3 regions of the Streptomyces sp. NPDC001536 genome follow, and region 3 is predicted to be linked to each of the others. Evidence: riboswitches for the same ligand, from Rfam matches in the RefSeq annotation. Region 3 holds a riboswitch; each other region holds the start of a gene.
What was found. Region 3 has a riboswitch for cyclic di-AMP ahead of ACFY0U_RS38690 (transglycosylase SLT domain-containing protein). Riboswitches for the same ligand answer to the same signal wherever they lie in the genome.

Region 1: another riboswitch for cyclic di-AMP. It lies ahead of ACFY0U_RS24455 (NlpC/P60 family protein); the one in region 3 lies ahead of ACFY0U_RS38690 (transglycosylase SLT domain-containing protein).
Region 2: another riboswitch for cyclic di-AMP. It lies ahead of ACFY0U_RS32130 (C40 family peptidase); the one in region 3 lies ahead of ACFY0U_RS38690 (transglycosylase SLT domain-containing protein).

The regions. Positions count from the first base shown of each region.
Region 1 covers NZ_JBIAVQ010000009.1:90,424-100,808, forward strand. Annotated here, with positions in the region: gene ACFY0U_RS24440 (hypothetical protein) at 393-746, shown strand; gene ACFY0U_RS24445 (tellurite resistance/C4-dicarboxylate transporter family protein) at 724-1,725, opposite strand; gene ACFY0U_RS24450 (hypothetical protein) at 2,189-2,560, shown strand; gene ACFY0U_RS24455 (NlpC/P60 family protein) at 2,584-3,738, opposite strand; cyclic di-AMP (ydaO/yuaA leader) riboswitch at 3,747-3,914, opposite strand; gene ACFY0U_RS24460 (ScyD/ScyE family protein) at 4,179-5,258, shown strand; gene pcrA (DNA helicase PcrA) at 5,334-7,820, shown strand; gene ACFY0U_RS24470 (M23 family metallopeptidase) at 7,881-9,308, opposite strand; gene ACFY0U_RS24475 (lipase family alpha/beta hydrolase) at 9,534-10,385, opposite strand, start outside.
Region 2 covers NZ_JBIAVQ010000013.1:229,976-240,360, forward strand. Annotated here, with positions in the region: gene ACFY0U_RS32120 (ATP-dependent Clp protease proteolytic subunit) at 1-420, shown strand, start outside; gene ACFY0U_RS32125 (hypothetical protein) at 428-736, shown strand; cyclic di-AMP (ydaO/yuaA leader) riboswitch at 1,075-1,286, shown strand; gene ACFY0U_RS32130 (C40 family peptidase) at 1,290-1,763, shown strand; gene ACFY0U_RS32135 (ATP-binding protein) at 1,859-2,317, opposite strand; gene ACFY0U_RS32140 (helix-turn-helix domain-containing protein) at 2,530-3,399, shown strand; gene ACFY0U_RS32145 (DUF397 domain-containing protein) at 3,409-3,630, shown strand; gene ACFY0U_RS32150 (8-amino-7-oxononanoate synthase) at 3,667-4,794, opposite strand; gene bioB (biotin synthase BioB) at 4,942-6,168, shown strand; gene ACFY0U_RS32160 (adenosylmethionine--8-amino-7-oxononanoate transaminase) at 6,161-7,441, shown strand; gene bioD (dethiobiotin synthase) at 7,443-8,159, shown strand; gene ACFY0U_RS32170 (LuxR C-terminal-related transcriptional regulator) at 8,188-10,385, opposite strand, start outside.
Region 3 covers NZ_JBIAVQ010000019.1:48,812-59,196, forward strand. Annotated here, with positions in the region: gene ACFY0U_RS38640 (hypothetical protein) at 2-775, opposite strand; gene fahA (fumarylacetoacetase) at 879-2,099, opposite strand; partial or broken gene ACFY0U_RS38650 (ATP-grasp domain-containing protein) at 2,349-2,497, shown strand; gene ACFY0U_RS38655 (hypothetical protein) at 2,542-3,147, opposite strand; gene ACFY0U_RS38660 (arabinogalactan endo-beta-1,4-galactanase) at 3,247-4,395, opposite strand; gene ACFY0U_RS38665 (Beta-galactosidase C-terminal domain) at 4,511-4,714, opposite strand; partial or broken gene ACFY0U_RS38670 (beta-galactosidase) at 4,727-5,392, opposite strand; partial or broken gene ACFY0U_RS38675 (extracellular solute-binding protein) at 5,647-5,945, shown strand; gene ACFY0U_RS38680 (HAD family hydrolase) at 6,222-7,055, shown strand; gene ACFY0U_RS38685 (hypothetical protein) at 7,052-7,309, shown strand; gene ACFY0U_RS38690 (transglycosylase SLT domain-containing protein) at 7,306-7,785, opposite strand; cyclic di-AMP (ydaO/yuaA leader) riboswitch at 7,787-7,983, opposite strand; gene ACFY0U_RS38695 (CocE/NonD family hydrolase) at 8,238-10,235, opposite strand; gene ACFY0U_RS38700 (peptide MFS transporter) at 10,263-10,385, opposite strand, start outside.

The sequences.
Region 1 (10,385 bases), on a different contig from region 3:
GGGCGGTTCACGCGTCCGGCGGCGGCCCGCACAGGGGGAGCGGGCCGCCGCCGGACCTTCTCGGCGGTGGTGTCCGACTGCCGCCCCTGGCCCGGGCGGCGGTGGGGAGCCGGTCACCTGGTGGAGGACGCTAAACCTCAATGTGTCGTGGGGGTAACGGGTTGCGCGGAACTGGTCCCAGGGGACCGCAGGGTGACCGCATGCGACCGTGATTCCGTTCTCGCGCCGTCGACTTCACGCAGTGTGATGACCGAAGTGCGGATTCCGGAACGCGTGGGGGTGGCGGGGTGCTATGGGCCGCATATATGCAAGATCACATATATGCGGGATCGTGCCGGAAGAGACAGGGCGGTGTAGGGCGGCTCAAGTGCCCCTGATTAGGCTCCGGCCTCATGGACGTACTCATCCACTTCTTCGTGGGTCTGCACATCATCGGCATCGCCTCGTTGCTCGGCGGCTTCCTCACCCAGATGAAGGCCATGGGTCAGGGCACCGCCCGCTTCGTCCCGGCGATGCTGCACGGCGCGCTCACCATGCTGGTCACCGGGGTGATCCTGGTCGGCCTCAACCAGGCGGACGACCAGTCCGTCAACAACGTCAAGATCGGCATCAAGCTGGCCCTGCTGGTGGTGATCCTCGGCCTCGTCTATGTGAAGCGGGACGACGAAAAGGTGGAGAAGGGGCTGTTCGGGCTGGTGGGCGCGCTGACCGTCGCGGACATCTTCATCGCGGTGCTGTGGACCTGAGCGAGGTGAGGCCGGCGCGCGCCGACGCGACGGCACCCGCGGCGACGGCGACCCATGCCGCCACCGCGATCCACAGCAGCACCTGACCGGGTGTCCTGAGCCAGGACACGTCGAGGGCGGCGGCGACGGACAGCGTCGCCGCCGCTGTCATGCCCATCGGGAAGACGGTCGCCCAGCGCCGCACGTCGTAGCGCGGCCGGGGCCACAGCGCCTCCGCGACGAGCAGGACGACGTACCAGGCCAGGTCGAGCACGAGCAGCGCGACCGTCACGGCACGCAGGACGCCGCTGTCGTCGTCGTTCCACAGGTACAGCGGCGCGCTGTCGGCCGCGACGAGCTTCGACCCGGCGAGCGCCGAGATGGCGAGCGCCCCGCCGGCCACCCAGTGGTCCCCGGCGCCCGCGGTCACCTGCCGCGGGTCGAAGTGGGCCAGGGCGAGGCCGTAGAGCACGAGGCCGAGCCAGAAGAGCACGAGCGCGGCGTGGGCGAGCCACGCCGTCGACTCGGCCGAGGCGAGCGTGGCGCCGAGCACCGCGAGACCCTGCGTGGCGACGCAGGCCAGGAACACCGCGCCCGGCATCCGCCGCGTCCAGTGCGCCACGACCAGCACGATCAGCACCGGCCACAACAGCGCGGCGAGCGCCAGCAGACCCTCGGCGAGCCGCTGCCAGCCGAGCGCCGAGAGGCGGGTACCGAGCACCGCCGTAGCCGCTACGGCGGTCAGCGCGCCCGGCGTCTCGGCCTCCGCCACCCACCTCGCCCGGTCCCACAGCAGCCGTGCGCCGAAGTCGGCGGCCAACGCCACCCACCCGACGCCGGCCAGCGCGAGCGCGATCCGCGACAGGGTCTCGTGGTCGGCCAGATGCAGCCCCACGGACACGATGCCGGTCGCCATCACGGCGGCCCCGGCGGCGGGCGGCCGCTGGGCCCGCCAGGCGCTGAGGGGGGAGCGAGGGGAGCGGGGAGAGGCGCCGGACATGGGCCGATGCTAAGGAGCGCGCCCCGGCTTGAGGGCGGGGCGCGCGAGCGGGCGCCCCCGAATGCGCGCGGGCGCGGGCACGGAAGAGGCGCTGCTGGGGTGGACGGGTGCGTGTCCCACGCCGGATCACACCGGAACCCACCCACCTGGGCGTTCGCCGCCCGACGCCCAGACGGATCTGCCCATCACCTGAGTAGTTCCGCTCATGACAGCCCCTGTCGTCGGGCGAAAGACTCTGCGCATGGCCCTCAGACGATCAGTCGCCCTCGCCCTCGTGGCGGTCGCTCTCACCGCGTGCGGAAGTCAAAGAGCCCACGAGGCAGGTGCCGCGCCGTCGGCCACCGCGACCCAGTCCTATCCGCCCCCGCCGAAGTGCGCCCAGTCCACTGCGACGCCCACCGCCCTGCCTTCCTCCCCCTCGCCTTCCGCCTCGAACACGGCCGGCGGGAGCGAGGACGGGCCCGTGGACGCTCCCCCCAACTACGCCGACAACCACGCCTACCGCATGCAGGCGTCCTTGAGCGCGGCGCAGCAGGCCAGTGGGCAGGCGTCGGCCGAGCTGATCCTCGCGGAGCTGGCGAAGGTCCGGAAGGAGGGCGGGTCGGGGGAGTTCGGCCGCTTCAGCGATGAGCGGGTCGAGGCGGCGCTGGAGCGGGTCGGGTGCGGTGAGAAGCACGGGGTCTCCGTCGGGAACGGGTACTACGCCGTCTACACGGGAGTCGTGTGCGTCTCCGGACGGGTGACGAAGGACGAGCTGAGCGGGGAGGTGCACGGCGTCTACGCCGAGCCCCAGCCCGGCGAGGGGCCCTGTGTCGAGAACCGGGGAGGTCACTGACGCCAGGGCCACCCCGCCGTAGGTCAGGCGGGCCGTACGACGCTGTGGATCGCCGACTCACCGTCGTAGTAGATGGACTCCTCGCGCACGTACGCCCCCGGCTTCGGCGCGTGGATCATCTTGCCGTTGCCGATGTAGATGCCGACGTGGGTGACGTCGTCGTAGAAGAAGACGAGGTCGCCGGGCCTGGCGTTGGCGAGGGTGACCGTGGTGCCGGCGTTCACCTGGTCGTAGGTGGTGCGCGGCAGGGAGATGCCGGCGGCGTTCCAGGCGGCCTGGGTGAGGCCGGAGCAGTCGTAGGAGTCGGGGCCGGTGGCGCCCCAGACGTAGGGCTTGCCGACCTGTGAGCGGGCGAAGGCGAGGGCCTTGTCGGCCTTCGTGGCGTACGAGGCGTCCGAGGCCTCGGAGGAGGACGACGAGCTGCTCGCCGACTCCTCTGCCGCGGCCGCTTCCTCCGCCGCCTTCTGCTCGGCCGCCTGCTGCTTCGCCAGTTCGGCGGCCTTGCGGGCGGCCTCCTCCTGCTTCTGCTTCTCGATCGCCGCGAGACGCGCCTTCTCCTCGGCGGTCAGCTGGGACAGCAGCTCGCGCGCGGCGGACAGCTTGCGCTGGACGGTCGCCTTGGCGGTCTTCAGATCGCTCTGCGACTCGGAGAGCGTCGCGAGGCTGTCGGTGGCCTCCTGGCGCTTCTTCATCGTCGCGGACTGCTCGGTGACGTAGTCGTCGACCGCGTCCTTCTGACGGGACGTCATACGGCCCATCAGCTGCGTCTGGTCGAAGTAGTCCTGCGGGGAGTCGGCGAGCAGGAAGGTCGCGGTGTCGGGCGCGGAGGCGCCGGTGCGGTACTGGGCCGCGGCGAAGGAACCGAGCTCCTCGCGGGCCTCGTTGAGCTTCTGGGTGCGCTGGGCGACGTCGTCGAGGAGGGTGTCGACCTCCTTGCGCTGCTTGGAGGTCTTCTCCTTGGCCGAGTTGTACTTCTCGGTCGCCGACTCCGCCTGGCGGTAGAGGTCGTCGACCTTCTTCTCGACCTCTTCGATGCTCGGCTTGTCATCGGTCGAGGGAGCGGCGGTGGCCGTCTGGGAGAGCAGGGCCACGGAGGTGAGGGCGGCCGTGGCGAGAGCGGGCGTGCGTATGCCGGCTACGCGCGTACCCGGGGGAGGCGACTTGCGGTGCGACGCCAAGGGTGGCGACTCCTTCCGTGCTCCGCCTACCGAGTTAGCTGTCGGGTTCGGGCGGGTGGTTCGGAAGGGTTGCCCTACGGCCGTTCCCTGTACGGGAGTCGGCCGATTCACCCCAAGTTCGGTGGGTCCCCGGTTCCGGGTGCGCGGCGGCGCTCCGGATTCGGCGGAGGCCGCGCGGCCCGGCGAGGTTCGCCGGTGGGGGTCGTACGGCCTTCCGGCACGGTAGCCAACGCGTGTGGCCCCTGTGAAGGTTGATGTCCGATAGGCCCGATACATTTTCGTGACCTTAGGTCAGGGCATCGCTCGCGGTGGTGAATACGGAGTGATCTGCCACGAGTTGTACGTATTTTTGGCGGAGTGGCGACGTCCGCCCGCTTCCGGCCGCTAGCTTCCTGCCGAGCCGTGGTCGGATGCCGCGGCGAGGTGAGGGGGATACGGCAATGAGGAACCGCACACCATTGGTCATCGCCACCGGCGTCGCACTCGCCGCCACCGCGGGCATCGCCCCCGCGACCGCCTCCGGGGGACAGGGGGCAGGCAAGCCGGTCGTCCGCGTGATCGCGACCGGTCTCGACAACCCGCGCCAGCTCTCGTACGACAGCGGACATCTGTACGTCGCCGAGGCCGGCCGCGGCGGCAAGAAGTGCCTCGGCGAGGGCCCCGAGGGCGAGACCTGTGTGGGTCTCTCCTCCGCCGTCACCGAGATCTACTGGGACGGGGGCGCGTGGAAGCACTACCGGGTGGTGCAGGGCCTGCCCTCGGGCGCCGCCCCCGACGGCGGCTTCGCGACCGGCGTGGACGGCGTCTCCGCCCTCCACGGCGAGCTCTGGGGGGTGGAGACCTTCGCCCCGCCGGAGGCCGGAGTGCCCACGACACCGCCCTGGAACAAACTCGGCAAGCTCCTGAAGATCAGCCACGGCAAGGCGAGGATCGCCGCCGACATCACCGCCGTGGAACTCAAGCACAACCCGCACAAGGCGTCCGTCGAGTCCAACCCGTACGCCGTCCTCGCCCTCCCCGACGGCCGCAAGATCGTCGCGGACGCGGCCGGGAACGACCTGGTCGTCGTCTCGCCGCACGGCAAGGCCAAGCCCTTCACGGTCTTCCCGGACCACGACAGGAACCAGTCGGTTCCCACGTCCCTGGCGCTCGGCCCCGACGGCTACCTCTACGTCGGCGAGCTGAACGGCGAGGCCCAGAAGCCCACCGCGCGCGTGTGGAAGGTGGACCCCTGGACCGGCAAGATCCTCGGCTGGAAGTCGGGCTTCGGCTCGATCAGCGGTATCGCCTTCAACAGCAGTGGCGATCTCTACGTCAGCCAGCTCTTCCAGGGTGTGGTGACCAAGGTCTCGCACGGCAAGCGGACGAACGTGAAGGTGCCCTTCCCGGCGGGCGTGGCCGTCGACCCGTACGACGGCAAGGTCTATGTCTCCGCCTGGTCGATCGCGGACCGTGACGGGACGGTGATGGAGGGTGGGAAGACGCCCGGCGGCCAGGTCTGGAAGATCCTCGGCTTCTGAAGCCGCCGCTGAAAAGTGCCCATGTTCTCAGGGCGGCGGCGGGGTGTCAGTGGGGAGCCCTAGACTCGGAGAGCGATGAGCAGCCTCTTTGACGACAGCTTCCTGGCGGACCTCCAAGCCCCTACGGGCCGCGAGGAAGAGCCCCCGCCACCGCCCGAGGACGAGCACGTACCGGAACCCGTTCCGGACGATCTGTTCGGCGGCAGGTTCGACGTGCCGCCGGACAGGGACGCGTACTACCGCGACGGCGCCCCGCGCCCGGTCCTGGACGCGGCCGCGCTCATCGATGGGCTCAACGAGAACCAGCGCGCGGCCGTCGTCCACTCCGACACCCCGCTGCTCATCGTGGCCGGCGCCGGCTCCGGCAAGACGCGGGTGCTCACCCACCGCATCGCCTACCTGCTGGCCGAGCGGAATGTCCATCCGGGCCAGATCCTCGCGATCACCTTCACCAACAAGGCCGCGGGCGAGATGAAGGAGCGCGTCGAGCAGCTCGTCGGCCCGCGCGCGAACGCGATGTGGGTGATGACGTTCCACAGCGCGTGCGTGCGGATCCTGCGCAGGGAATCCAAGAAGCTCGGCTTCACGTCGTCGTTCTCGATCTACGACGCGGCCGACTCCAAGCGTCTGATGGCCCTGGTCTGCCGAGACCTCGACCTCGACCCCAAGCGCTTCCCGCCCAAGTCCTTCAGCGCCAAGATCAGCAACCTCAAGAACGAGCTGATCGACGAGGAGGACTTCGCCGCCCAGGCCACCGACGGCTTCGAGAAGACCCTCGCCCAGGCCTACGCGATGTACCAGTCGCGGTTGCGGGAGGCCAACGCGCTCGACTTCGACGACCTGATCATGACGACGGTCAATCTGCTGCGCGCCTTCCCGGATGTCGCCGAGCACTATCACCGCCGCTTCCGGCATGTCCTCGTCGACGAGTACCAGGACACCAACCACGCCCAGTACGCGCTGGTCCGCGAGCTGGTGGGAACGAACGAGCACCCGGTCGACGTCCCCCCGGCCGAGTTCGACCTCCCGCCCGCCGAACTGTGTGTCGTGGGTGACGCCGACCAGTCGATCTACGCCTTCCGCGGCGCGACGATCCGCAACATCCTCCAGTTCGAGGAGGACTACCCGAACGCGACGACGATCCTGCTGGAGCAGAACTACCGCTCCACCCAGACGATCCTGTCCGCCGCCAACGCGGTCATCGAGCGCAACGAGTCCCGCCGCCCCAAGAACCTGTGGACCAACGCGGGCGCGGGCGCGCGCATCACCGGCTATGTCGCCGACACCGAGCACGACGAGGCGCAGTTCGTCGCCGAGGAGATAGACCGACTGACGGACTCGGGCGATGCGAAGGCCGGCGACGTCGCCGTCTTCTACCGGACCAACGCCCAGTCCCGGGTCTTCGAGGAGATCTTCATCCGCGTCGGCCTGCCCTACAAGGTCGTCGGCGGCGTCCGCTTCTACGAGCGCAAGGAGGTCCGGGACGTCCTGGCCTACCTGCGTGTCCTCGCCAACCCCGAGGACTCCGTACCGTTGCGGCGCATTCTGAACGTCCCCAAGCGCGGCATCGGCGAGCGCGCCGAGGCGATGATCGACGCCCTGTCCCAGCGCGAGAAGATCAGCTTCCCGCAGGCGCTGAAGCGGGTCGACGAGGCCTACGGCATGGCCGCGCGGTCGACGAACGCCGTGAAGCGGTTCAACGTGCTGATGGAGGAGCTCCGTACGATCGTCGAGTCCGGCGCCGGACCGGCGACCGTCCTGGAGGCGGTGCTCGAACGCACCGGCTATCTCGCCGAGTTGCAGGCCTCCACCGACCCGCAGGACGAGACCCGGATCGAGAACCTCCAGGAACTCGCCGCAGTGGCCCTGGAGTTCGAGCAGGAGTCGGCCGAGGGCGAGGCGTCCGGCTCACTCTCCGACTTCCTGGAGCGGGTCGCGCTCGTCGCCGACTCCGACCAGATCCCCGACGAGGACGAGGACGGCTCCGGCGTCATCACTCTGATGACCCTGCACACCGCCAAGGGCCTGGAGTTCCCGGTCGTCTTCCTGACCGGCATGGAGGACGGCGTCTTCCCGCACATGCGCTCCCTCGGCCAGACCAAGGAGCTGGAGGAGGAGCGGCGCCTGGCGTACGTCGGCATCACGCGCGCGCGGGAACGGCTGTATCTGACGCGCTCGGCGCTGCGCAGCGCGTGGGGGCAGCCGTCGTACAACCCGCCCTCGCGTTTCCTCTCCGAGATCCCGGAGCAGCACGTGGACTGGAAGCGGACGGGCGCCACCGCGCCGGTCTCCTCCGGCCCCGCGTCGGGAGTGGCCGCCTCGCTGTCCTCGTCCCGCTCCCGCTCCTCGGCGAGGGGCGCGTCCGGCTTCGCCACGAGCCGCGCCTCCGACAAGCCGGTCGTCTCGCTGGCCGTCGGGGATCGCGTCACGCACGACCAGTTCGGGCTCGGCACGGTGACCTCGGTGAAGGGCACGGGCGCGAACACCGAGGCCACGATCGACTTCGGGGACACCAAGCCGAAGCGGCTGCTGCTGCGGTACGCGCCGGTGGAGAAGCTCTAGACAGCAGTCGGGCCCCCGCTCGGTGAAGGGCGGGGGCCCGCAAGGGAATCGCGCGTACGCCTACGTCGGGTTCAGGCCGTGGCTGCGCAGCCACGACAGCGGGTCGATCGCCGAACCGCCCGCCGGGTGCACCTCGAAGTGCAGGTGCGGGCCGGTCGAGTTGCCGGAGTTGCCGCTGTACGCGATCGGGTCGCCGGCCTTCACGGTCGTACCGGAGGCGACCCGGTAGGTGGAGAGGTGGCAGTACCACGTCTCCGTGCCGTCCTTCGCCGTCACGACCATCATGTTGCCGTAGGCGCTGTTCCACTCCGTGCGCACGGTGCCGTCGGTCGCGGCCATCACCGTCGTGCCGTACGAGACGGGGAAGTCGATGCCGGTGTGCACGGACATCCAGTTGACGCCGGCCTGGCCGTAGTAGGCGCTGAGGCCGTGCTGGGCGACCGGGAGGGCGAACTTGGGGCGCAGCCGCTCCTTGCGGGCCGCCTCCTCCGCCGCCTTCTTCTTCTCGGCCGCCTGCTGGGCCTTGAGGTCGATGCGCTCCTGCGTACGGCTGGCCCGGTCGGCGAAGTCGTCGGCGCCCGCGGAGAGGCTCTCGAGCTGGGTGTCCAGCTTGTTGTTCGCGGCGGACGGCTGGACGGACTTGGTTGTTGCGTCGGCGGCGGTCGTCGAGCTGTTCTTGTCGTCGCTCAGACCTCCGACGGAGGCGGCGGCGATCCCGGTGACCCCCATGACGCAGGCGGAGGGCACCGCGATCTTCATCAGTGCGGAGCGCTTGGGGGGCGTACGACGGCGGGAACGGCCCGCGTTACGGGCGGCCATGCGTGAGCCCGGGGCCGGGGCCGCGTCCTCCTGATCGTCGAGGAGCGGGGCGGCGTCGTCCTCGGAGAGGGCGGGCAACTCGCCGGTGGCGCTCAACTCGGCGTCGTGCTCGGCCGGTTCCTCGTACGAGACCTGCTCGAACATCGCTGTCGACTGGTGGTCGACGGGCTCCTCGTGGGCCGGCGTGGTGCCGTCGGAGTTCCACTGCGTGGCGTCGTAGGCGCCGGTGTCGAAGGCCTGCGTGCCCCATTCCCAGTGCTGGGTCTGGTCGGCGGTGCCCCCGGACTGGTCGGGCTGGAGCCAGGCGTTGGCATCCCACTGGCCGCTCGCGTCGGGCGCGCCGGCCTGCGGGGGGATCACGGAGAGCTGCTGGTGCTCGCCGGTCCACGCCGTCGTGTCGTACGCGCCGGTGTCGTAGGCGGCGTGGTGCTGGGCCGCGTACTGGTCGTAGTTCAGGGTCTGGTGACTGTCCGTGGCCCACTGGCCCGCGTCGTACGACCCGGTGTTCTCACCGGGGAGACTGCCGAACAGGGGGTCCGCGTCGAAGTGCGCGGTGGTGTGGGCACCCGTGTCGTAACCGTAGGTGGCGTAGTCACCGTACTGAGCCTCCTGTGTGCCGTACGGCGCGTAGTGCGCCGAGGCATCGGAAGCGGGAGCCGGGGTGGTCATGGTCCCCGACGAGTACGGGTCGTTCACCAACTTCTCTTTCGCCTCGACAACAGGGGCTGCCAGAGCAGTGCGGTGACTGTACCCGGCGGTACGCGGGCGCGACAATCTTCGACAGGTTTCACGCCTTCAGGAAACGGGCATTCGGCCGTGTTTCGGGGGAGTGCGGACGCGGGTTTGGCTTTGTGTTCGAAGATTGTTCGATGTTGGACTGCTGTCTTGCGGTTGTCACGCCACTGTCAGACCGCCGGCGTCGGCCGCGGCCGCGGTTCCTGTCGGCGGGGTGTCGAGGGCCTGTCGTATCCCGATCGCGACGGCCGGGTGCACGGGGAGCGCGAGATGCCCGACCCCGCTCACCTGAACGTTCTGCGCCATCAGGTCGGGGTGGTCGATGCGGGCGGTCTCCAGCGGGTCCATCAGATGGTCGAGATCGCTCCAGAAGCTCACGAAGTGCGTACGGCAGCCGGGCGCGGGCCGGGTCAGCTCCTCCAGGACGTCCGAGCCGGGGCGCATCTGCCGCACGATCGGGTGCGCGTCCGCCAGCGGTACCACCCGGGTCCCGGAGTGCGGGGTGCCGAGCGTGACCAGGGTGCGCACTCGTAGGTCCCCGCCGAGGCACTGTACGTAATAGCGCGCGATCAGTCCGCCCAGGCTGTGCCCGACGACATCGACCTGCTTGCTTCCGGTGCGCTCGCAGATCTCCGCTATGTGCCGGCCGAGCAGCTCGGCCGCGGTGCGTATGTCGCAGGTCAGCGGAGAGTAGTTGAGCGACTCGACCTGGCGGTGGCCGTGCTGGAGGAGGCTGCGGCGCAGCAGGACGAAGACCGAGCGGTTGTCGATGAAGCCGTGCAGCAGGACGACGGGCGGCTTGGCCTCCGTCGGCAGGTGGGCGGGGCCGTCCGGGGAGGGGAGCGGGACGGCCGGTGTCCGGCGTTCCTGGAGGACGCCGGAGGGATAGAGGAGGAGGTGTCCGGCGAGGATCGCGAGCTCCAGGGCGGTCGCCTTCAGGAGTGCCGCGGACAGACCCGCCAGGCTGCTCGGGAGCAGCCGCCGGCAGAGCGGGAGAAAGGGCGCCGCTGC
Region 2 (10,385 bases), on a different contig from region 3:
CCCGGCGGCTCCTTCAGCGCGATGTCGGCGATCTACGACACGATGCGGTTCGTCAGCTGTGACGTGGAGACGATCTGCCTGGGACAGGCCGGCTCGTCCGCCGCGGTGCTGCTGGCGGCGGGGACCCCGGGCAAGCGGTTCGCGCTGCCCGGCGCGCGCGTGGTGATCCACCAGCCGTCCCTGCCCCAGCCGGTGGAGGGACAGGCCAGCGATCTGGCCATTCAGGCCGAGGAGTTGGCGCGCGTCCGGTTCCGCCTGGAGGAGATGCTCGTACGTCACACCGGGCGCACCCACGAGCAAGTCACCGCGGACATCGAGCGGGACAAGATCCTGGACGCCCAAGAAGCCGTGGAGTACGGCCTGGTGGACCGGATCGTCCCCAGCCGCAAGGCCTCGCGCACCGCGCCCGGCGCCCGGTGAGCGGGCGATGCTGCCACCGGAGCTGCCTCCGCTGCCCGCTCTGACGCGCGCCGAGGGCGAACTGATCGACCGTTATCTCGAGGTGGTCGACCTGCTCGGCCGTATCAACCCGGCGCACCACGGTGACACCTACCGCGGACTGCGGGCCGCCCAGGCGCTGGTGGCGAAGGCGGCCGAGCTGCGCGACGCGCTGGCGACCATGCATCAGCGCGACGAGACCGAGGTGCACGCCATGACCCTGGCGCGGGCGCTGCGGGTGCTCGACGGCGAGCGGCGCACGGCCCGGGTCACGGTGCCGCCGCACTCCGACAGTTGACGTGACGGCGACCGGCCCGGCGCGCCCGACCGCGTGGCGAGGCGTCCGGACCGGCGTTGAAACGCACCAAACGGTGTACCCCCGTTTGGAGTAGACGCCCCTCCTTTGACAGGGCCGTCGAGGTTGCGCAACGCGCGTAGCCCGACTCCGGAATGAGTACCTCCGTCGCTGGTCCGAGGGTCCTCGACCCTGTCGACGCTCCCTCGAACAGTCGAGTGTCCACCCGAACGGGTGAGTGGTGAGTAACACCACAAATCCCCGATTCCATTGGGTTTTTCGGCGTGGAGTACGTGAAGATCCCTGTCTGACGACAAGACCCCGCCACAACGGCGGGGCGATCCGGGCGGACGCCGAGTCCTGCCGCCGCACGGATGACCGGTCGACAGGAGTGGATCGGCAGGAGTGGAGGACCCAAGCACGACGGGTCGCCGGAACGGCTGTCAACAGCCGTCCCGAGCAGCCCTTGGGGTGAAGCCGCAGTATGCGGCCGGGCAACTTCGCCAGCCCGAATCCGACAGGTCATCCTTCACAGGCGGCTGACGAAGGGTTGCGCATGTCTGCGCTCAATCGTGTCCCGTCGCTCATGGCCCGGGCCGGTACGGCCTCGGCTCTCACCATCGCCGCAGTGGGCGGCTCTCTCGTGGTCCCGGGCGTCGCATCCGACGCCGAGGCCGCGACACCGGCGACGAAGGCACTTCAGGTCGCTGCCTCCAAAAAGGGCTCCCCTTACAAGTGGGGCGCCGCGGGGCCGCACCGGTTCGACTGCTCAGGGCTCACGCTCTACTCGTTCAAGAAGGCCGGCAAAAGCCTGCCTCGTACGGCGGCCCAGCAGTACAACAAGACCCGCCATATCTCCGCGGGGAACCGCAAGGCCGGAGACCTCGTGTTCTTCCACTCCGGCTCCAGCGTGTACCACGTCGGCATCTATGCCGGGAAGGGGAAGATCTGGCACTCCCCGAAGAGCGGGGAGGTCGTGAAGCTGCAGAAGATCTGGACCAAGAGCGTCTGGTACGGCCGGGTCAAGTGACCCACCCCGCGGGGATGTCGGCGACCTGACCCGCCGTCACCCTCGCAGCCGGCCGTGACGCCCTGAGAGGCGCCTCCGTTCTCGGAGGCGCCTCTCTACGGCTCCTGCTGCCCCGCCGCGGAGAGCGGCTCCGCCGGTACCGTCCACGGGAGTTCGATGGAGACGGTCTTGCCGCCCTCGCGGGTGGGCCGGACTCTCAGCTTGCCGCCGCACTCCGCGGTCAGCCAGCGGATGATGACCATGCCGCGGCCGTTGTCCTGCTGGACGGCGGCCGGCAGCCGTTTGGGGAATCGCGGATGACTGTCGGTGACCCCGATGCGCAGTTGTTCGTCACGGTCGAGCTGGATGTCCACCGTGAAGGTGGGTGACTGTCCGAAGGTGTGCTGTACGGCGTTGGTGGCGAGTTCGGAGACGATGAGCCGGATCGTCTCGGCCGCTTCCGTGTCCGCCGGCAGACCCCATTCCGCCAGGGTGCCGATGACGTACGTGCGGGCCGCGGAGACCGAGGCGGGATCGCTCGGCAGAGTGACGGATGCTTCCAGATGGTCTGCCATGGCGACGTCGTCCCTTTCCCACGGGACCGCAGTCCGACACGGAGCGGATGGTTCGAGTACGGTCCCGGACTGGTGCTTCATCGCCAGACTGCCATTACCCGGCCGGTCACGGTGCCGATCCACCAAGATATGCATATATCTGTCGCTCGAAGCGGTGAACTCTCCGACGGAAGACCGTATTTGGGCGGCTCGGAAGGAGTAAGGAGTAGCCCATGCAGCACGGTCCCGCGGTACGCCGCCGGAAACTGGGCGCCGAACTGCGTGCGTTGCGCACCGGTGCGGGGCTCACCAGTGGTGAGGCGGCCCGGCTGGTGGGCTGGCACCAGTCGAAGGTGAGCCGGATCGAGACCGGCGCCAGCGGGGTGAAACCGGCCGACGTGCGGTTACTGCTGGACGCCTACGCGGTGCACGATACCCAACTACGGGAGTTGCTCCTGGTGTTGGCGGGCTCCGACGAGGGCGGCGGACGGCACCACTGGTGGCACCAGTACCGCGGGGTACTGCCACCGACGTATCGCGACTTCATCAGTCTGGAGTCCCAGGCCAGTGCGATGCGCACGCTGGAGACCTCCGTGGTGCCCGGGCTGTTGCAGACGCCGGAGTACGCGCGCGCGGTGACCCGGGCCGCGGTGAACGGGCTCGGCACGGAGCCGGACGAGCGGCTCGACGCGCTGGTGGAGGTCCGGCTGGCCAGGCAGGACGTGCTGCGGGCCGAACCGCCGCTGAGGCTGAGCGCGGTGCTGGACGAGGCGGTGCTGCGCCGGGACATCGGCGGGCCCGACGTCATGGCGCGACAGCTGCGGCGGCTCATCGAGGCGGCCCGGCTGCCCCAGGTCAGGATTCAGGTGCTGCCGTTCGCCGCGGGGGCCCACATCGGCATCACGGGGCCTTTCGTAATCTTCTCATTTTCGAGCACATCTGATCTGGACGTGGTTGTTCTCGACCACTTGACGAGTAGCCTCTACCTCGAGCGGAAAGAAGACCTCCAGGCCTATAGCGAGGCCTTCAACGCCCTTCAGATCCACGCCCTTTCGCCCGAGGACTCGTTGGATTACATCGCCGGGATAGGTGACGGCGCGTAAGGAGGCACCATGTCCGCAATGCCTCGGAACGTACCTTCCAGTACCGATCTGCACCCTGTGCGGTGGCTGCGCAGCAGCTACAGCACAGGCGCCAACAACTGTGTCGAGACGGCTCGGCCGCGCACCGGTCCAGGGACCGGACTGCTCGCCGTGCGCGACTCCAAGAACCCGTCCGGACCCGCGCTGCTCTTCTCCCCCGGGAGCTGGGCGGAGTTCACGGCCGCGTTCTGACCCCTTCCGCCCCGAGCACGGCCGTGTCACGCCGACTCATGGTCGTGTCTCACCGATCACACGTACAGCGCGTTCGATCTGCGCCTCGGAGAGGTCCGCGCGGGCGGTCAGCCTGAGCCGTGAGATGCCGTCGGGCACGGAAGGGGGACGGAAGCAGCCCACGGCCAGACCCGCGGTACGGCAGTCCGCCGCCCACTGCACGGCCTCCTCCGGGGACGGCGCGCGCACGGAGACGACCGCGGCGTCCGGGCGTACCGCCTCGTGACCCGCGGCGGTCAGCCGTGCGTGCAGTTCGGCGGCCACCTCGCGGGCCCGCGACGCGCGCGCGGGCTCGCGGCGCAGCAGCCGCAGTGCCGCGAGGGCCGCTCCCGCCGCCGCGGGGGCGAGCCCGGTGTCGAAGATGAAGGTCCGGGCCGCGTTCACCAGGTGGTCGATCACCCGGGCGGGACCGAGGACGGCGCCGCCCTGGCTGCCGAGCGACTTGGACAGCGTGACCGTCACGACGACGTCGTCGGCGCCCGCGAGTCCCGCCGCGTGCGGGGCGCCGCGGCCGCCGTCGCCGAGCACGCCGAGGCCGTGGGCGTCGTCGACCAGCAGCCCCGCGCCACGCTCCCGGCATGCCTCGGCGAGCGCGGCCAGGGGGGCGGCGTCGCCGTCCACCGAGAAGACGGTGTCGGAGACGACGACCGCGGGGCCCCCGTGCGTCTGGAGCGCCTTGCGCACGGCCTCGGGATCGGCGTGGCCGACGACCTGTGTCGTGGCGCGCGCCAGCCGGCAGCCGTCGATCAGCGAGGCGTGGTTGCCGGCGTCGGAGACGATCAGTGAGCCGTGCGGGGCCAGCGCGGTGACCGCGGCGAGATTGGCCGCGTAGCCGGAGGAGAAGACGAGGGCCGCCTCGAAACCGCAGTATTCGGCCAGCTCGACTTCCAGCTGACTGTGGAGCTCGGTGGTGCCGGTGACGAGTCGAGATCCGGTGGAGCCTCCGCCCCAGGTCCGGGCGGCCCGCGCGGCGCCCTCGGTGACCTCGGGGTGGCGGGCCAGACCCAGGTAGTCGTTGCTCGCCAGGTCCAGGAGCGGGGAGTCGGCGGGGCGGGGCCGCAGGGTGCGTACGAGTCCGGCGCGCCGGCGCAGCAGCGCCTGCTCGTCGATCCAGCCGAACGCCATGGGTCCTCCGAGGGTTTTGTAGGCAGCGAACAGACACTAGTGGGACGAGCAGCCACCCACTGTGTGGCAATACCCACACAGTGAATGGCCGCTGTTGTACGAACTCTCCTTGGCCCAAGACGGCTCCTTAGGACAGGATCAGTTTTCATGGACCTGCTGAACACGCTGGTGGACAAGGGGCTTCGGCGCGAGCTGCCGACCCGCGAGGAAGCACTCGCCGTCCTCGCCACCTCCGACGACGACCTGCTCGATGTGGTGGCCGCGGCCGGGAAGGTGCGCCGGCACTGGTTCGGCCGACGGGTGAAACTGAACTACCTCGTCAACCTCAAGTCCGGCTTGTGTCCCGAGGACTGCTCCTACTGCTCGCAGCGCCTCGGCTCGACGGCCGGGATCCTGAAGTACACGTGGCTCAAACCGGACGAGGCCTCCAAGGCCGCCGCGGCCGGACTCGCGGGCGGTGCCAAGCGGGTCTGTCTGGTGGCGAGCGGCCGCGGGCCGACGGACCGGGACGTGGACCGGGTCGCGGGCACGATCAAGGCGATCAAGGACCAGAACGAAGGCGTCGAGGTGTGCGCCTGCCTCGGTCTGCTCTCCGACGGCCAGGCCGAGCGGCTGCGCGAGGCGGGCGCCGACGCCTACAACCACAACCTCAACACGTCCGAGGCGACGTACGGCGAGATCACGACCACGCACACCTACGCCGACCGCGTGGACACCGTGCAGAAGGCGCACGCGGCCGGTCTGTCGGCGTGCTCGGGTCTCATCGCCGGTATGGGTGAGTCGGACGAGGACCTCATCGACGTGGTCTTCTCGCTGCGCGAGCTGGACCCGGACTCGGTGCCGGTCAACTTCCTGATCCCCTTCGAGGGCACTCCGCTGGCCAAGGAGTGGAACCTCACCCCGCAGCGCTGTCTGCGCATCCTGGCCATGGTCCGGTTCGTGTGCCCGGACGTCGAGGTGCGCATCGCGGGCGGCCGCGAGGTCCATCTGCGCAGCATGCAGCCCCTCGCCCTGAACCTGGCCAACTCGATCTTCCTCGGCGACTACCTCACCAGCGAGGGCCAGGCCGGCAAGGCCGACCTGGAGATGATCGCGGACGCCGGGTTCGAGGTGGAGGGCGCGGGCGAGGTGACGCTGCCGCAGCACCGGGCGGACGTGGCCGCCGCCGGGGGCGGGTGCGGCTCGCACGAGAGCGCGGGCTGCGGCTCCCACGAAGGCGCGGGGTGCGGCTCCCATGAGAGTGCCGGGTGCGGCTCCGTGTGCGGCTCGGCGGCCGAGCCGGCCGTGAGCGAGCCGGCGGCGAGTGAGGCCCGTACGGACCTGGTCGCCGTACGCCGTCGTGGTGCCGGAACGGACCTCGCGCCCAATGCCTGAGCTGCCCGTGTCCGAGCTGCTGGAGCTCGACCGGCGGCATGTCTGGCATCCGTACGGCCCGATGCCGGGCCGCGCCGAGCCGCTCGTCGTGGAGTCGGCGAGCGGGGTGCGGCTTCGCCTCGCCGACGGCTCGGGCGAGCTCGTGGACGGGATGTCGTCCTGGTGGTCGGCCATCCACGGCTACAACCACCCGGTGCTCAACGAGGCCGCGCGCGAACAGCTGGGGCGGATGAGCCATGTGATGTTCGGCGGGCTCACCCATGAGCCCGCCGTACGGCTCGCGAAACTCCTTGTCGACATGTCGCCCGACGGTCTGGAGCATGTCTTCCTCGCCGACTCCGGGTCGGTGTCGGTCGAGGTCGCGGTGAAGATGTGCCTGCAGTACTGGCGGTCGCTGGGCCGCCCCGGCAAGCAGCGGCTGCTGACCTGGCGCGGCGGCTACCACGGCGACACCTGGCAGCCGATGTCGGTGTGCGACCCCGAGGGCGGGATGCACGAGCTGTGGACCGGCGTGCTCCAGCGCCAGGTGTTCGTGGGGCCTCCGCCGGCCGAGTACGAGGAGTCGTACGCCGAGGAGCTGCGCTCGGCGATCGCGCGGCACGCCGACGAGCTGGCCGCGGTGATCGTGGAGCCCGTGGTGCAGGGCGCGGGCGGGATGCGGTTCCACTCCCCCGCCTATCTGCGGGTGCTGCGGGAGGCGTGCGACGCGCACGACGTGCTGCTGGTGTTCGACGAGATCGCGACCGGCTTCGGGCGTACGGGCGCGCTGTTCGCGGCGGGGCACGCGGCGGTGACGCCGGATGTGATGTGCGTGGGCAAGGCGCTGACCGGCGGCTATCTGACGATGGCGGCGACGCTGTGCACATCGAGGGTGGCCGACGGCATCTCGCGGGGCGAGGTCCCGGTGCTCGCGCACGGCCCCACCTTCATGGGCAATCCGCTCGCCGCAGCCGTGGCCTGCGCCTCGATCGAGCTGCTGCTCGGCCAGGACTGGCTCGCGGAGGTCAAGCGGATCGAGGCGGGCCTGCGGGAGGGTCTGGCGCCGGCCCTTGAGCTGCCGGGTGTGCGGGACGTACGGGTCCTCGGGGCGATCGGCGTGGTTCAGCTCGACCACCCGGTGGACATGAGGGCCGCCACGGAGGCGGCGGTGCGCGAGGGCGTGTGGCTGCGGCCGTTCCGCGACCTGGTCTACACGATGCCCCCGTATGTCACGGGGGACGCTGATGTGGCACGGATCGCGCGCGCGGTGTGCGCGGCGGCCCGGGAAGGATGACATGTCGGTACTGGTGATCACGGGTACGGGCACGGAGGTCGGCAAGACCGTGGCCACCGCCGCGATCGCCGCCGCGGCGGTGGCGGCGGGCAGGTCCGTGGCCGTGCTCAAGGCGGCCCAGACCGGCGTCGGTCCGGACGAGCCCGGGGACGCGCAGGAGGTGGCGCGGCTGGCGGGGACGGTGACGGCCGCCGAAGTCGCCCGCTACCCGGAGCCGTTGGCCCCCGGGACGGCGGCTCGGCGGGCCGGACTCCCGCCGGTGCACCCGCACCAGGTCGCCGAGGCTGCCGCCAAACTGGCCACCGAGCACGACCTGGTGCTGGTCGAGGGCGCCGGCGGACTGCTCGTACGGTTCGACGAGGAGGGCGGCACCCTGGCGGACGCGGCGCGGCTGCTGCGGGCGCCGGTGCTGGTGGTGGCGTCGGCGGGCCTGGGCACCCTGAACACGACGGAACTGACGGCACGTGAACTCCGCGCCCGGCACCTGGACTTCCTCGGCGTCGTGATCGGCAGCTGGCCCGACTCCCCGGATCTTGCGTCGCGTTGCAATGTGACGGATCTGCCGGAGGTCGCGGAGGCGCCGCTGCTCGGGGCACTGCCCGCGGACGCCGGAGCGCTGGCGCCCGCCGACTTCCGTGCGGCCGCGCCGAGTTGGCTGGCACCGCGGCTGGACGGGGTGTGGGACGCGGAGGTCTTCCGGGAGCGGGCGGCAGACTGACCCGCTGGGGGGCCGCCTCTCTCCGTCATCACCTTCCCTCCCCTTCGCCCAGCAACCTCACCAGCTCGATCCGCGACCGGATCCCCAACCGGGTGAACACACCCCGCAGATGGTGGTCGATGGTGCGCGGGCTCAGGGCGAGGCGGGTGGCGATCTCACGGTTGGTGGCGCCGTCGGCGGCCATGCGGGCGACCATGAGCTGCTGGGCAGTGAGGCGGACGGTGGGATCGTCGGGGGCGCCCGGCGCGGGGGTCGCGGGAGCGCCGAGGGCGCGGAGTTCGGTGCGGGCCTGGGCGGCGCAGTGCGGGGCGCCGAAGTGCTCGAAGGCCTCCAGGGCGCTGTGCAGACGGTCGCGGGCCTCGGTGCGGTGGCGCAGCCGGCGCAGCGCGCTGCCGAACAGCAGCTCGGTGCGGGCACGTTCGAAGTCGCGGGTACCGGAGGCGTGCAGGTCGAGTGCGGTGCGGTAGTGCTCGATCGCCTCGGCGCCGGGGGCGAGCAGGGCGCGGCAGCGGGCGCTGAGCGCGAGGTCGTCGGGGCTGCGTACGGCGCTGGCCCAGCGGTGGTAGTCGGCGTGGGCGGCACGGGCGACCCGGGTGTCGTCGGTGCGGACGGCCGCCTCGACGTAGTGCGGGGTGGCCATGTGGCGGATCGCCCGGTGGCCGTGGCCCGGACCGAACCCGGCGAGGGCGCGCAGCCGAGCCGCCGCGGCGGCGAAGCGGCCACTGCTGAGGTCGAGGTAGGCGAGCGCCCACTGGGCGAGGGCGGCGGGCAGGCCGAGGCCGTGGGCGCGGGCGTACGACCGTGCGGTGGCGGCGCGTTCACGGCAGACCTCGGCGTCACCGGTGAGCGCCGCGAACATGGCGAGGGCGGCCTGGAGATGGCAGGCGCCGTTGTCCTGTCCGGTGGCGTACGCCTGCCAGAGGGCGTCCGTCGCCGCGGCCTCTCCGGCGCGCGGGCGTCCGGTCCAGAAGTCGGCGTAGGCGCGGAACTCCATGGCCTGCGCCACGGTGACCGTCGCGCCGCGCACCCGGGCCGAGGCGGCCGCGCGGACGGTCGCTGCGGCGGCGAGGGTGTGGTCGCCGAGCAGGAGCGCGGCGATGCCGGCGTGGAGGAGGAGGGTGGGGTCGCCACCGGGCCCGCACCGTCCGGCCGCCGCCGCGAGCAGGTCCCGCGCGTCCTCGTACCGTCCCTCGAACGCCGCCGCGAGCCCGCCCAGCGTGCCCGGCGGCACGATCCCCAGCCGCCGGGCGACCAGGGCCGCGTCCCGACATCGCCGCAGGTCACCGGTGTAGATGGCGGCCTCGGTGGCGCGGGCGAGGAGGTGGAGGGCGGGGTCGGGGACGTCGAGGATCGCGGTGCGGGGGCGTGGTGCGGGAGAGGGCGGCGAGGGATCGGCGGACGGCGAGTTCAGGACGTTCGCCTGACTCGGAGTCCCCTCTTCCCCTTCCGCCGTCACAGCCGTCAGCAGCGCGTCGAACGCCTCCGCCGCGTTGCCCGCACGCAGCGCCAGCACCCCGGTGAGCGCGTCGCCGTCGGAGAGTGCGGCCAGCCGCCGGGCCCGGTCCCCGTCCCCGGCCTGCCAGGCGTACGCGGCGGCGTCGGCCAGCAGAACGGTCTGTTCGGGTCGGTCGGGGCTCAGCGCGGCGGCTCGTTCGGCGAGGGCGCGGGCCAGCGGAAGTCGGCCCGCGGCGCGGGACCTCGTCGCGGCCGCTCCCAGTTCCGCCGCCAGCCGGGTGCTCGGGCCGAGGGCTCCCGCGCCGCGGTGCCAGGAGCGCAGGGACGTTTCGCCTCCGGTGCGCAGGACCCGGGCCAGCAGCCGGTGGACATCGCGGCGGTCCGCCGGGGACCCCGACTCGTACGCGGCGATCCTCGTCCAGGTGTCGCGGAAGACGACCCCGGTCGCCGAGGCGTGCGCGATCCCGGCCGCCTCGGCAGCCTCCAGGGGCCGGGTGTCGAGCCGGGCGGCGGCGACGGCCCGCAGAAAGGCGTGCGTGGCGACGGGGTACTGGTCGGCCGCGGCCAGGAGCAGCAGCAGCCGGGTGTCGTCCGGCAGCTCCCTGATCTCCGCGCGGTGGGCGCGCAGCCACGCCGGGGCCAGTTCCGCCGGTTCCGTCGGCAGCGGGTCCAGGCCCGCCGACTGACGGGCACCGAGCAGTCGTACGGCTTCGGCGGCCGCGCGCGGATCGCCGTGCACCGCGTGCAGCAGCCGCACCCGGACGCCCTCCG
Region 3 (10,385 bases):
CTCACCGGCCGTTCCCCTCGGCCTTCTTGGCGCGCGGGGCCCGCGGCGAGGCGATGGTGAACAGGCACCATGGCGCCACGATCAGTGAGAGGAGGCCCAGTGGCCACACCGCCCAGTTCGCGACGGTCCCGGCCGTCCCGTCGCAGCTTGTGCTCATGAGGGCGCCGGACACGGTCGAGGCGACCCCGAGCAGGGACGAGGAGACCACCAGCCCCCACGCGGCCACGATCGCCAGTGTCCGGTCGCGGCGGGACTGGTCGTCACTGGGCCGGGTCGCGATCCGCCGCAGGGACCAGCCGCAGGCGGCGGTCGAGAGGGCGAGGGAGACGAGCATGGGGAGGCTGTAGTAGAAGCCGGGCCAGGGGGAGGCAGACTCGGTCACGCCCCGGCAGGTCAGTGTGAGCGCACGGCCCGCCCGCCCCAGATCGTCCGGCGAGGCCACCGCGGTCGCCACGGCCAGCACGGCGACCAGCGCGGCGGCGAGTGCGAGCAGCAGCCCTGTCATCCGGGGCGGGACGTGGTCGCGGACCCGGCGCGGGGTGAGGCCGGCCGTGCGTACGGCACCCTGTCGGGGACCGGTGAGCGCGTCGCCCACCAGCACCCCGGCCACCGCGCACAGGCCGAACGCCGGGATGGCGTAGAGGATGCCGTCGTCGCCGATGAGGGGCGACAGCAGGCGGGCCGCCAGGACCCCGACGGCCAGGCCCGTCCAGCGGGCGTAGCGGTCGAGGGGCGCGCGGGACGAGGACCGCGCGGTGGAATCGAGTTCGAGCATGACGGACAGACCCCCGGGGAGACGCAACCGACGACCACTTGTATCAAGTCGTGAGTACAAGATGCGTCTCCAGGGCGCTTGTGTCAACTCCTTGCTACAAGGGTCACTCGCCGGCCGTCACCCGCCCGGTGACCTCGCCGAGCCCCACCCGCACCCCGTCAGGACCCGGCGCCCACGCCGACAGCGTCACCACGTCCCCGTCCTCCAGGAAGGTCCGCTTGCCGTCGGGGAGTTCGAGGGCGTCGCGGCCGTTCCAGGTCAGCTCCAGCAGGGAGCCGCGTTCGTGTTCGGAGGGGCCGCTCACGGTTCCGGAGCCGTAGAGGTCACCGGTCCGCAGGGAGGCCCCGTTCACCGTCATGTGGGCCAGTTGCTGCGCTGCGGTCCAGTACATGGTGGAGAAGGGGGGTTCGGAGACCACGTGCCCGTTGATCGACACGGAGATACGGAGGTCGTAGCCGCCGGGGCCGTCCCCCGAGGCCGAGTCGTCGAGATACGGCAGCAGTTCGTGCGTCCGCTCCGGCGGCGCCACCCGTGCCTCCTCCAGCGCGTCCAGCGGGGTGATCCACGCCGACACCGAGGTGGCGAAGGACTTGCCGAGGAACGGGCCGAGCGGGACGTACTCCCAGGCCTGGATGTCGCGCGCGGACCAGTCGTTGAGGAGGCACAGCCCGAAGACGTGCTCCCGGAAGTCGCCCAGCGCCACCGGCGAGCCCATCGCCGACGGCACCCCGACCACGAAGCCGACCTCCGCCTCGATGTCCAGGCGGACCGACGGGCCGAAGACGGGGGTCGCGTCCGAAGGGGCCTTGCGCTGGCCCGACGGCCGTACGACATCCGTGCCCGACACCACGACCGTGCCCGAGCGGCCGTGGTAGCCGATCGGCAGGTGCTTCCAGTTGGGGGTCAGGGAGTCCGTGGCGTCGGGGCGGAAGATCTGGCCGACGTTGCGGGCGTGGTTCTCGGAGGCGTAGAAGTCGACGTAGTCCGCGACCTCGAAGGGCAGGTGCAGGGTCACCGACGAGAGCGGGTGCAGGAACTCCGCGACGGCCGACCGGTGCGAGGGCACCGTCACCCATGCCGTCAGGGCCCGCCGTACGTCCGACCACGCGGTGCGGCCCGCCGCGAGCAGCGGGTTCAGGGACGGCCGGGCGAGCAGAGCGGCGTAGGGCGAACCCAGTGCGTGGGCCGCCGCGCCCGCGTCGAGGACGTGGTCGCCGAGCCGGACGCCGACGGTCCGGTCGGCCGACTCTCCCACGGAGAAGACGCCGTACGGAAGATTGTGCGGGCCGAAGGGGTCGCCCTCGGGGAGATCGAAGGGGGGCATGGGGTGCTGCCTCGCTCTCAATCGCTGCGTGTGCCAGGTGGTCGCGCCACACGTTACGTGCGAGTCGCTTGTCTTGGGAGGGCTTAAAGGGCTGACCGGGAAGGGATAAAGAAAGTCCGCAATGCCCCGGTAAGGGAAAGATGGCGGCATGGATTCTGGTTTGGCGTCCTTTGGGGCCAACGGGCGGGGTGGGGCCGGCCCGTGGACGGGATACCTGGGGGACCCGTGGCCGGGAGCGCGGACAGACGTGTGCCTTTTGAGGCCGACCGTGAGGTGCCGGGCCTGATCGTGAAGTTCGGGGCCCGATGTACGCGAGCACGGAGGACCGCCGCACCCCCGCGGCAGCCTCCCGCTACCTGCGGAAGGCCTTCGGGACGTGGTTCGTGTGCGGTACGGAGTTCGCGGCACCGAGGCTGGTGAGGCATCTGGCCGCCGCGCACGTCTAGAACTCCTCGGCCGCGAGCTGCCAGGCCATGAACTCCTCGACCAGCTCGGGCGGGTTGGCGGCCTCGGTGGCATGGAGCTCCCAGCCGGGGCAGGACATGTCGAACACGACGACGGGGAGCGGGCGGCCGAGGACCCGCTCGATCACCCCGTCGGCGTGCAGATGGCGGGCCAGGTCGATGACGGCGTCGTAGAAGTGGAGCCGGAGAAGGTCCGCCCGGGCGCCGATGTCCTCGTCGTCCAGCAACCGGTCGAGGTCGAACTCGCCCTCGTACCAGGCGCCGAGCCGCTTGACCTCCTCGACGTACACCGGGCCGCCCACCGGATCCTCGGGGATGTTGCCGAGCGTCTCGAAGCCCTCCAGGAGCCAGTAGGCGTAGTTCCAGCGGACCTCGCCCTCGTCCCCCGGATACCTCTCCCGCTCGTACTGGCTCTCGGTGTTGTAGCCGATGGCCACGTACGGACGGCGATCGTCGTCGTCGACGCGCCAGATACGGAAGGACAGGGCGTACATCTCGGGCCTGAGCTCCTCGGGGAAGCGCTCAAGGACGCCGACCGCGGCCGTCCGCAGATGGTCCAGAAAGGTCTCCGGCTGATCCGTCACCCCGCGAGCATCTCACCCGCGCCGGTACGACCGTTCTCCCAGAGAGGGTGGTCGCGGCGGCGGCCCGGCGGCCGCCGACGGAACCCTGACCGAGGGGAGTTACGACCGGTAGCGGCCCAGCGTCCGCAGCCCCGGCAGTGCCCTGTCCTCGAAGTCGAACAGCGCCAGGTTCTCCCACGCGTTGCCCGAGCCCGGGTCCTGCGGGTTCCAGCCGCTGCCGGCGCGGTAGGTCCACACGCCTTCCCAGTAGCAGTAACCGAGACCCTGTCCGCCGGGGACGGCGGCGGCGAGGTCGGCGACCGCGCGCAGCCAGGCGGCCTGGCCCTCGGGGGTGGCGGGGAAGCCGGGGGTCAGCTGCGAGGGGCTGTTGAGGATGTCGTTGATGTCGTCCTCGCTGCCCAGCGTGAACGGGTACGCCGTCTCGGCGATCACGACCGGCTTGCCGTAACGGGCGGTGAGATCCGCGAAGTTGGCGGCGGCCGTCTCCAACGTGCCGTGCCAGAAGGGGTAGTAGGACTGGGCGATGATGTCGAAGTCGAGGCCGTAGGACACCGCGGTGTCGAACCACCAGCGGGACGTGCCGTTGTCGCCGCCCGAGGCGATGTGCAGCATCGTGCGGACACGCGGCGAGGTGTCGCGGGCAGCGCTCAGACCGGACTTGAGCAGCGCCGCGAGATTTCCCCAACCCCCGCCGTCACTGCCCCAGTTCTTGCCCTCGGGCCAGAGCATGCCGCCGTTGATCTCGTTGCCGACCTGCACGAGGTCGGCGGGGGTGCCCTGCCGCTTCAGGGCGCCGAGCACGTCGGCCGTGTGGTCGTAGACGGCCCGCGTCAGACCCGTGACGTCCAGGTCCGCCCACGCGGCCGGCTTCGTCTGGTGCGCCGGGTCGGCCCACGTGTCGGAGTAGTGGAAGTCGATCCAGATGCCGATGCCGGCCCGCCTCAGCCGGCGGGCGAGCGGCAGGACGCGGGCCTTGTTGTTGTAGCCGTCGACCGGGTTCACCCAGACCTTCAGCCGGGCGTGGGTGATCCCCGCGTGGGCGAGCAGCCGGACCGGGTCCTCGCGGCGGCCGTCGGCCGTGCGGTACACGGCGCCGTGGTCCTCGTTCTTGGGCAGCGAGGAGATGTCCATGGCCCGGATGTCCAGCCCCCGGCGACCCCCCGCGGAGGCGGCCGCGGGCGCCGCCCCCAGCACGGGAACGGCCAGCGCGGCGGCTCCCGCAGCGGTGAGAACACTGCGTCTACGCATGTCAGAGTCCTTTCACAGAGCAAAAACAGAGATGCCGGCTCACAGAGCAAAAACAGAGATGCCGGCTGGCAGAGCAGGAACAGAGCTGTCGGCTCGCAGAGCAAAAGCAGAGGTGTCAGCGCGGCTCGCGGAACACCTCGACCGCACCCGCCGGCACGGCGGCCCGACCGCCGTCCGGCAGCACGACCTTCACCTCGCCACCGGTGTGGTTGGCGGCGAAGCGGTACGTCCCCGACTCGCCTTCCCGTAAGACGAGTTCGACGTCCCGGGGCAGCGCGGCGGGAGTGATACCGGCGTCCGTGAGGGCCAGGTCCACCACCGCCGCCAGCCCGTCGCCGGTGAGCCGGAAGTCCAGCTGCTGGGTGGGGTTGGTGACGGTGGGCGTGGCCCGGGGTGCCTCGATCTCCTCCCAGGCGCCGTACTGCTGACCCCAAAACGCTGTGCCCCAGGCCTGGTTGAGGGCCCCGAGCGTGCCGTTGCGGTCCATCAGCCAGTGCCGGAAGGCCACCGCGCAGGTGTCGCAGAAGCAGCTCGTCACCGGAGCGCCGTACTCGTCGTGGACGTGCCACAGCACGACCGCCGGATGACGGCCGTACCGCTCGCCCAGCCGCGACGCGATCTCCCGCGAAGCCGCCCGGTAGTGAGGGTTCGAGTGGCAGATCGCCCCGCGCGCCCCGAACGTCGGCCGCACGCCCTCCCGCGTCACCGGCAGCGCCTCGGGATGCGCGCGGTAGAGCCACGCGGGCGGTACGACGGTCGGGGTCGCCAGGGCCACGCCGATGCCAGCGTCGTGGAGCATGCCGATGATCCGGTCCAGCCGCGCGAAGTCGTACGCCCCGCGCCGGGGCTCCATCCGCGCCCACGCGAAGACGCCGAACGAGACCAGCGTGACACCGGCCGCCCGCATCAGCCGTACGTCCTCCTCCCGCGCCTCCTCCGGCCACTGCTCGGGGTTGTAGTCACCCCCGAAAGCGAGCGTCTGACCGTCGTACGGCATAGGTGGACTCCCAGGGGATCGGCAAGGAGACGTCTCGATATCTGTGATCGTGCACAGCATCGAGAGCGTCTGACATCCGCGAGCAACAAGTAGGTAACCCGACGGCACCTTCCTTGACAAGGGGTTGAAACGCTTCTCTGCTGTGCACGATCACAGAGCCGATCGGCGTTCGCGCGCAGCCCCTCGTGCGGCGGTTCCGACGACGACGCCGGCGACGACGACTCCGGGAACAGCGAGCCGGTCAAGCTGACCGACGCACCGACGCGGTCTACGCGATCCCGCAGGACTCCGGGCCGCTGATGTTCTACTACCGCGAGGACCTCTTCCGGCAGTACGGACTCAGCGTCCCGAAGACCTGGACGGAGTTCGCGGAGACGATCCGGGCCGCCAAGAAGGCCTTGCCGAACGCCTCCTTGACCACCTTCTCCTCCAACGACCCCTTCTGTGGGCCGGGTTGGCCCAGCAGGTCGGCGCCAAGTGGTGGACCGTCGACAGCGGCGCCCAGTGGACGTTCGCCATCGACGACGCCGCGACCGAGCAGGTCACCGAGTTCTGATCGCGCTGTTCCTGGCGATCCAGCGCTTCTGGTCGCTGGATCTGCTGAGGGGCTCGATCGAGACGTGACGGGGCCTTGTTGTTGACCGAACCCGGGGAGAAGCTCTTCGAGGATCCCGACTTCAGTGTCCTGGCGGGGGTGGTCCCGCCGACGGAACCGGTGGTGCGGGATTCCACTTGAGCGCGGAACCGGAGCGGCGGTCAACGCATGTGAAGGCTGCGCCCGTCCGGTTCGCGTCGAGTCGATGGGGGAAACCATCCGTATTCTCTGATCATGGCCGCACCCACCGCATATTCACTCGTCGCCACTGACCTGGACGGAACCCTGCTCCGGGGCGACGACACACTCTCCGACCGTTCGCTCGCCGCGCTCGCGCGGGTGGCGGAGGCCGGGGCCCGGCATCTGGTGGTGACCGGCCGGCCGGCCCCGAGAGTGCGGCCGCTCCTCGACGACCTGGGCAGTACGGGGCTCGCGGTGTGCGGGCAGGGCGCGCAGGTGTACGACGCCGGCGCGGACCGTCTGCTGTGGTCGGTCACCCTGGACCGGGAGCTGGCCGAGACCGCGCTCGGCAAGATCGAGGCCGAGGTCGGGCAGGTCTACGCCGCCGTGGACCAGGACGGCGTCGACGGACTCACCCTCATCGAGCCGGGGTACCTGATGCCGCACCCCACCCTGCCCGCGGTCCGGGTCGACCGCCGCGACGACCTGTGGTGCGAGCCCATCAGCAAGGTCCTGCTCCGCCACCCCGCCCTGTCCGACGACGAGTTGGCGGCAACGGCCCGCGGAGTCGTCGGTTCCCTCGCGACGGTGACGATGTCGGGCCCCGGCACCGTCGAACTCCAGCCATGCGGCATCACCAAGGCGACGGGCCTCGCCCTCGCCGCCGACCACTTGGGCCTCGGCCCGGAACACACCATCGCCTTCGGCGACATGCCCAACGACATCCCCATGTTCGACTGGGCCTCCCACGGCGTAGCCATGGCCAACGCCCACCCCGAACTCAAGGCGGTAGCCGACGAGGTGACGTTGTCGAACGAGGACGACGGCATCGCGGTCGTCCTGGAGAGGCTGTTCCAGGAAAACCTGCTCGGGAACGGGGTCCGGTGAAGATCGACCTGACGGACGACCAGGCACTCGTCCTGTCCGACTGGCTCGATCGGGTCATGCACCGCAGGGAGTTCTCGGCGGTCGTCGACGATCGTGCCGTCTGGTCCCCGCTGTTGCGCATCAGCGGGTCGCTGGAGACACAGCTCTCGTCGATCCTCGATGCCTCGTACGGCGAGCAACTGGAAGCGGCCCGCCGACGGTTGATCGGCGAGCTGGGCGACTTCGGTGAGCCGCCCAGCGGTCGCTCGTCCTAGTACGCGCCCCACACGTTGTCGATCGACCCGTACCGCTGCGCCGCGTAGTTGCAGGCCGCGGTGATGTTGGCGACCGGGTCGTACGGGTCCCAGGAGGTGCCCGAGACGTGGTACGCCTGGAAGGTGGGGTCGATGACCTGGAGGAGGCCCTTGGAGGGGGTGCCGGCGGCGGCGTTGGAGTCCCAGTTGTTGATGGCGTAGGGGTTGCCGGAGGACTCGCGGATGATGTTGCGGTAGATGCCGTCGTACGACCCCGGGATGCCGTTCTGGGCCATGACCTGGAGCGAGGCCCGGATCCAGCCGTCGAGGGTGTTGGAGTAGCCCAGCGAGGTGGCCGTGGCCACGGTCGGGGTGGCCGCGGAGGCGCTGGTCGCGCCGATGACCGGGAGCGCGAGCACGGCGATACCGGTGCCGGCGACGGCGAGCTTGCGGGCGAGACGGGACGTTCTGGTGCGACGGTGAGCGGCAGCAGGCATGACGTTTCCTCTCCGGCGCCTGCGAGGTGAGCTGTCGGGTTCGGGCGGGAGCTGCCCGGCCGGGCCGCCGTACGGCGACACGACTTCACCCCAAGCCGGTCCGTTATGTCCAGAACTATGTCCTGAACGCACGGTTCGGCGACTTACCTGGTTCCCCCGCTCCTGCCGTGAGTTCTCGTAGGTGAGCGGTCTTCGGGCGGCGGCAGGATTCGGCGTTCCGCCCGGCCGGGAACGTATGCGAGAGCACATGTCCGGAACAAGTACCGGATTCACACAACACACCCATTGACCTTGGTCTGAGGCGTATGGGGTGCTTGATCCTTTGCGGACGTCAATCGCCAACTGGCGTTTCGGGCAAGGCGGATCGGCGGACGTGATCACACAGTCCGCTCACAGGAGGCAGTGACTCAAGTCACGGAGATGAAATGTGGCCGCAAATCGGGCAATTGTCCTCAACCGGCTGTTCTCGGAATCCTCTTCTCCCACGTCCGGTGGAAAACCACCTCGCCGCCCTCCGTGCAGACCACCTCGTTGACGGCGAGGAAGAATTCCGCCCCGTCACAGGTGATCTCCGAGCGCGTCCGGACCGTCGTGTCCCAGGCCGGCTCCGGCCGGTGCAGCCGGATCGACCAGTCCGAGCGGGTGCGCGCCGACAGCGGGTCCGTCTCGTCGATCGTGTACGTCTCCAGCGCGTCCTCGGTGAACTCCAGACCGTCCGGGTACACGCGCGTGCCGCCGTACCGGGGGTCGACCTCCAGGCGCCGCTCACCCTTGGCGACATCGCGTACGACCAGCCGCTCGGGGCGCGGTTCGTCCAGCGTGGCGGGGAAGTTGACGCCGAGCGGCGCGGACTGCTCGGGCTCCTCGAAGGCGATCTCGCCCGCCGACTCACGGAACCGCACCGGAAGTTCGAGGAAGCTCCCCGCCGGCTCCAGCGCGAACCCCGCCGCGGAGTCGGCCTGCGGCCAGATCCACGGCCAGTACGCGGAGGAGACGGCGAGCCGGATGCGGTGCCCGGGCGGGAAGGCGTGCCCGATGCCGTTCAGCTCGAACGCCACCTCCTCGGTGGCCCCCGGCTCCCACGGCACCGCCCGGTCCCGCCCGTGCCGCGCCGAAAGGTTCAGCACACCCCGGGTGACCAGCGTCGACGAACCGTCCGGCGCCACATCGCAGAGCCGGGCCACGACCTGCCCGCGCGGCACCTCCGAGGTCAGCCGCAGCCGTACCCGCGGCCGCCCCAGCACCCACGTCTCCTCACCCACCGCGAACTCGAAGCAGGCCGAGCGGGCGTCCTCCTCCCGCTGGTCCGGCGGCAGATCCGCGTCGTTCCCGAAGGGGAAGAAGCGCCCGGCGTCCACGCCCGTGTGCTGCGGGGAACGCACCAGCACGGGGGCGCCCTGAAGGCCGTAGGAGACCGTCGTGACGTGCGGTGAGGGCCAGGCCGGCTCACCGACCCAGCGGCCGGGGAGCGTCTCGTACACCGTGGCCGGGGGATGCGAGTCGCTGACGTAGGCCCGCAGCAGCGGCTCGCGCATGACGCCGGTGTCCACGCCCTTCAGATGGTGGTCCCACCAGCGCAGGGTCTCCTGGAGGAAGCCGATCGCCGGCCCTGGCGGCAGGCCGCGGTCGGGGTACTGGTGGGACCAGGGGCCGATGAGTCCTCGTACGCGATCGGCCGGCAGATGCTCGACCAGCCGCAGGACCGTGTCGCGGTACGGGTCGTGCCAGCCGCCCACCGCCAGGACCGCCGCGTCGATGGCGCCGTAGTCCTCGCAGACGCTGCCGTGGCGCCAGTAGTCGTCGCGGGTCTGGTGGGCCAGCCAGGTGTGCAGGAACGGCTCGATCCGCTCCAGGCGCTTGAGCCACATGTCCCGCCAGTCCGGGCCCGCGTACCGCGGGTCCGGCGGACGCGACACGAAGGCGAGCATGGTCGCCGCCCAGGCGTGCATGTCGACCGCGAGGACGGAACCTCCCATGTAGTGCACGTCGTTGTCATAGCGGTCGTCCGTCGAGCAGACCGTGACGACCGCCTTGAGCGGCTCGGGCGCGAGGGCCGCGATCTGGAGGGAGTTGAAGCCGCCCCAGGAGATGCCGAACATGCCGACCTTGCCGCTGCACCAGGGCTGTGCCGCCAGCCAGTTGACCACCTCGACCCCGTCGGCCAGCTCGGTCGCCGAGTACTCGTCCGTCGGCATGCCCTCGCTGTTGCCGTGCCCGCGGATGTCCACGCGCACGGAGGCGTACCCGTGGCCCGCGTACCAGGGGTGGCGCTGGAAGTCGCGGGGCGCGGTCCAGTCGGACAGCCGGTACGGCAGGTATTCGAGAAGTGCGGGTACCCGTTCGTCGGTGAGAGGTCGCCAGACGCGCGCGTACAGCCGGGTCCCGTCCGGCAGCGGGATGCGGACGTCCTCGTGGGTCGTCTCGTAGGGGAAGGAAGTGCGGATGTGCATGAGCGTGACCCCAGTGGCTGCGTCGGTTCAGTGGACCGGGTGCATCGTGCGGCGCAGCCACGGTGCCGCGGCCATCACCGCGAGGCCCGCGGCCACCGCGATCGCGCCGTTGACGCCGAAGTAGGCCGGCTTGGAGACGTCGTCGTAGAG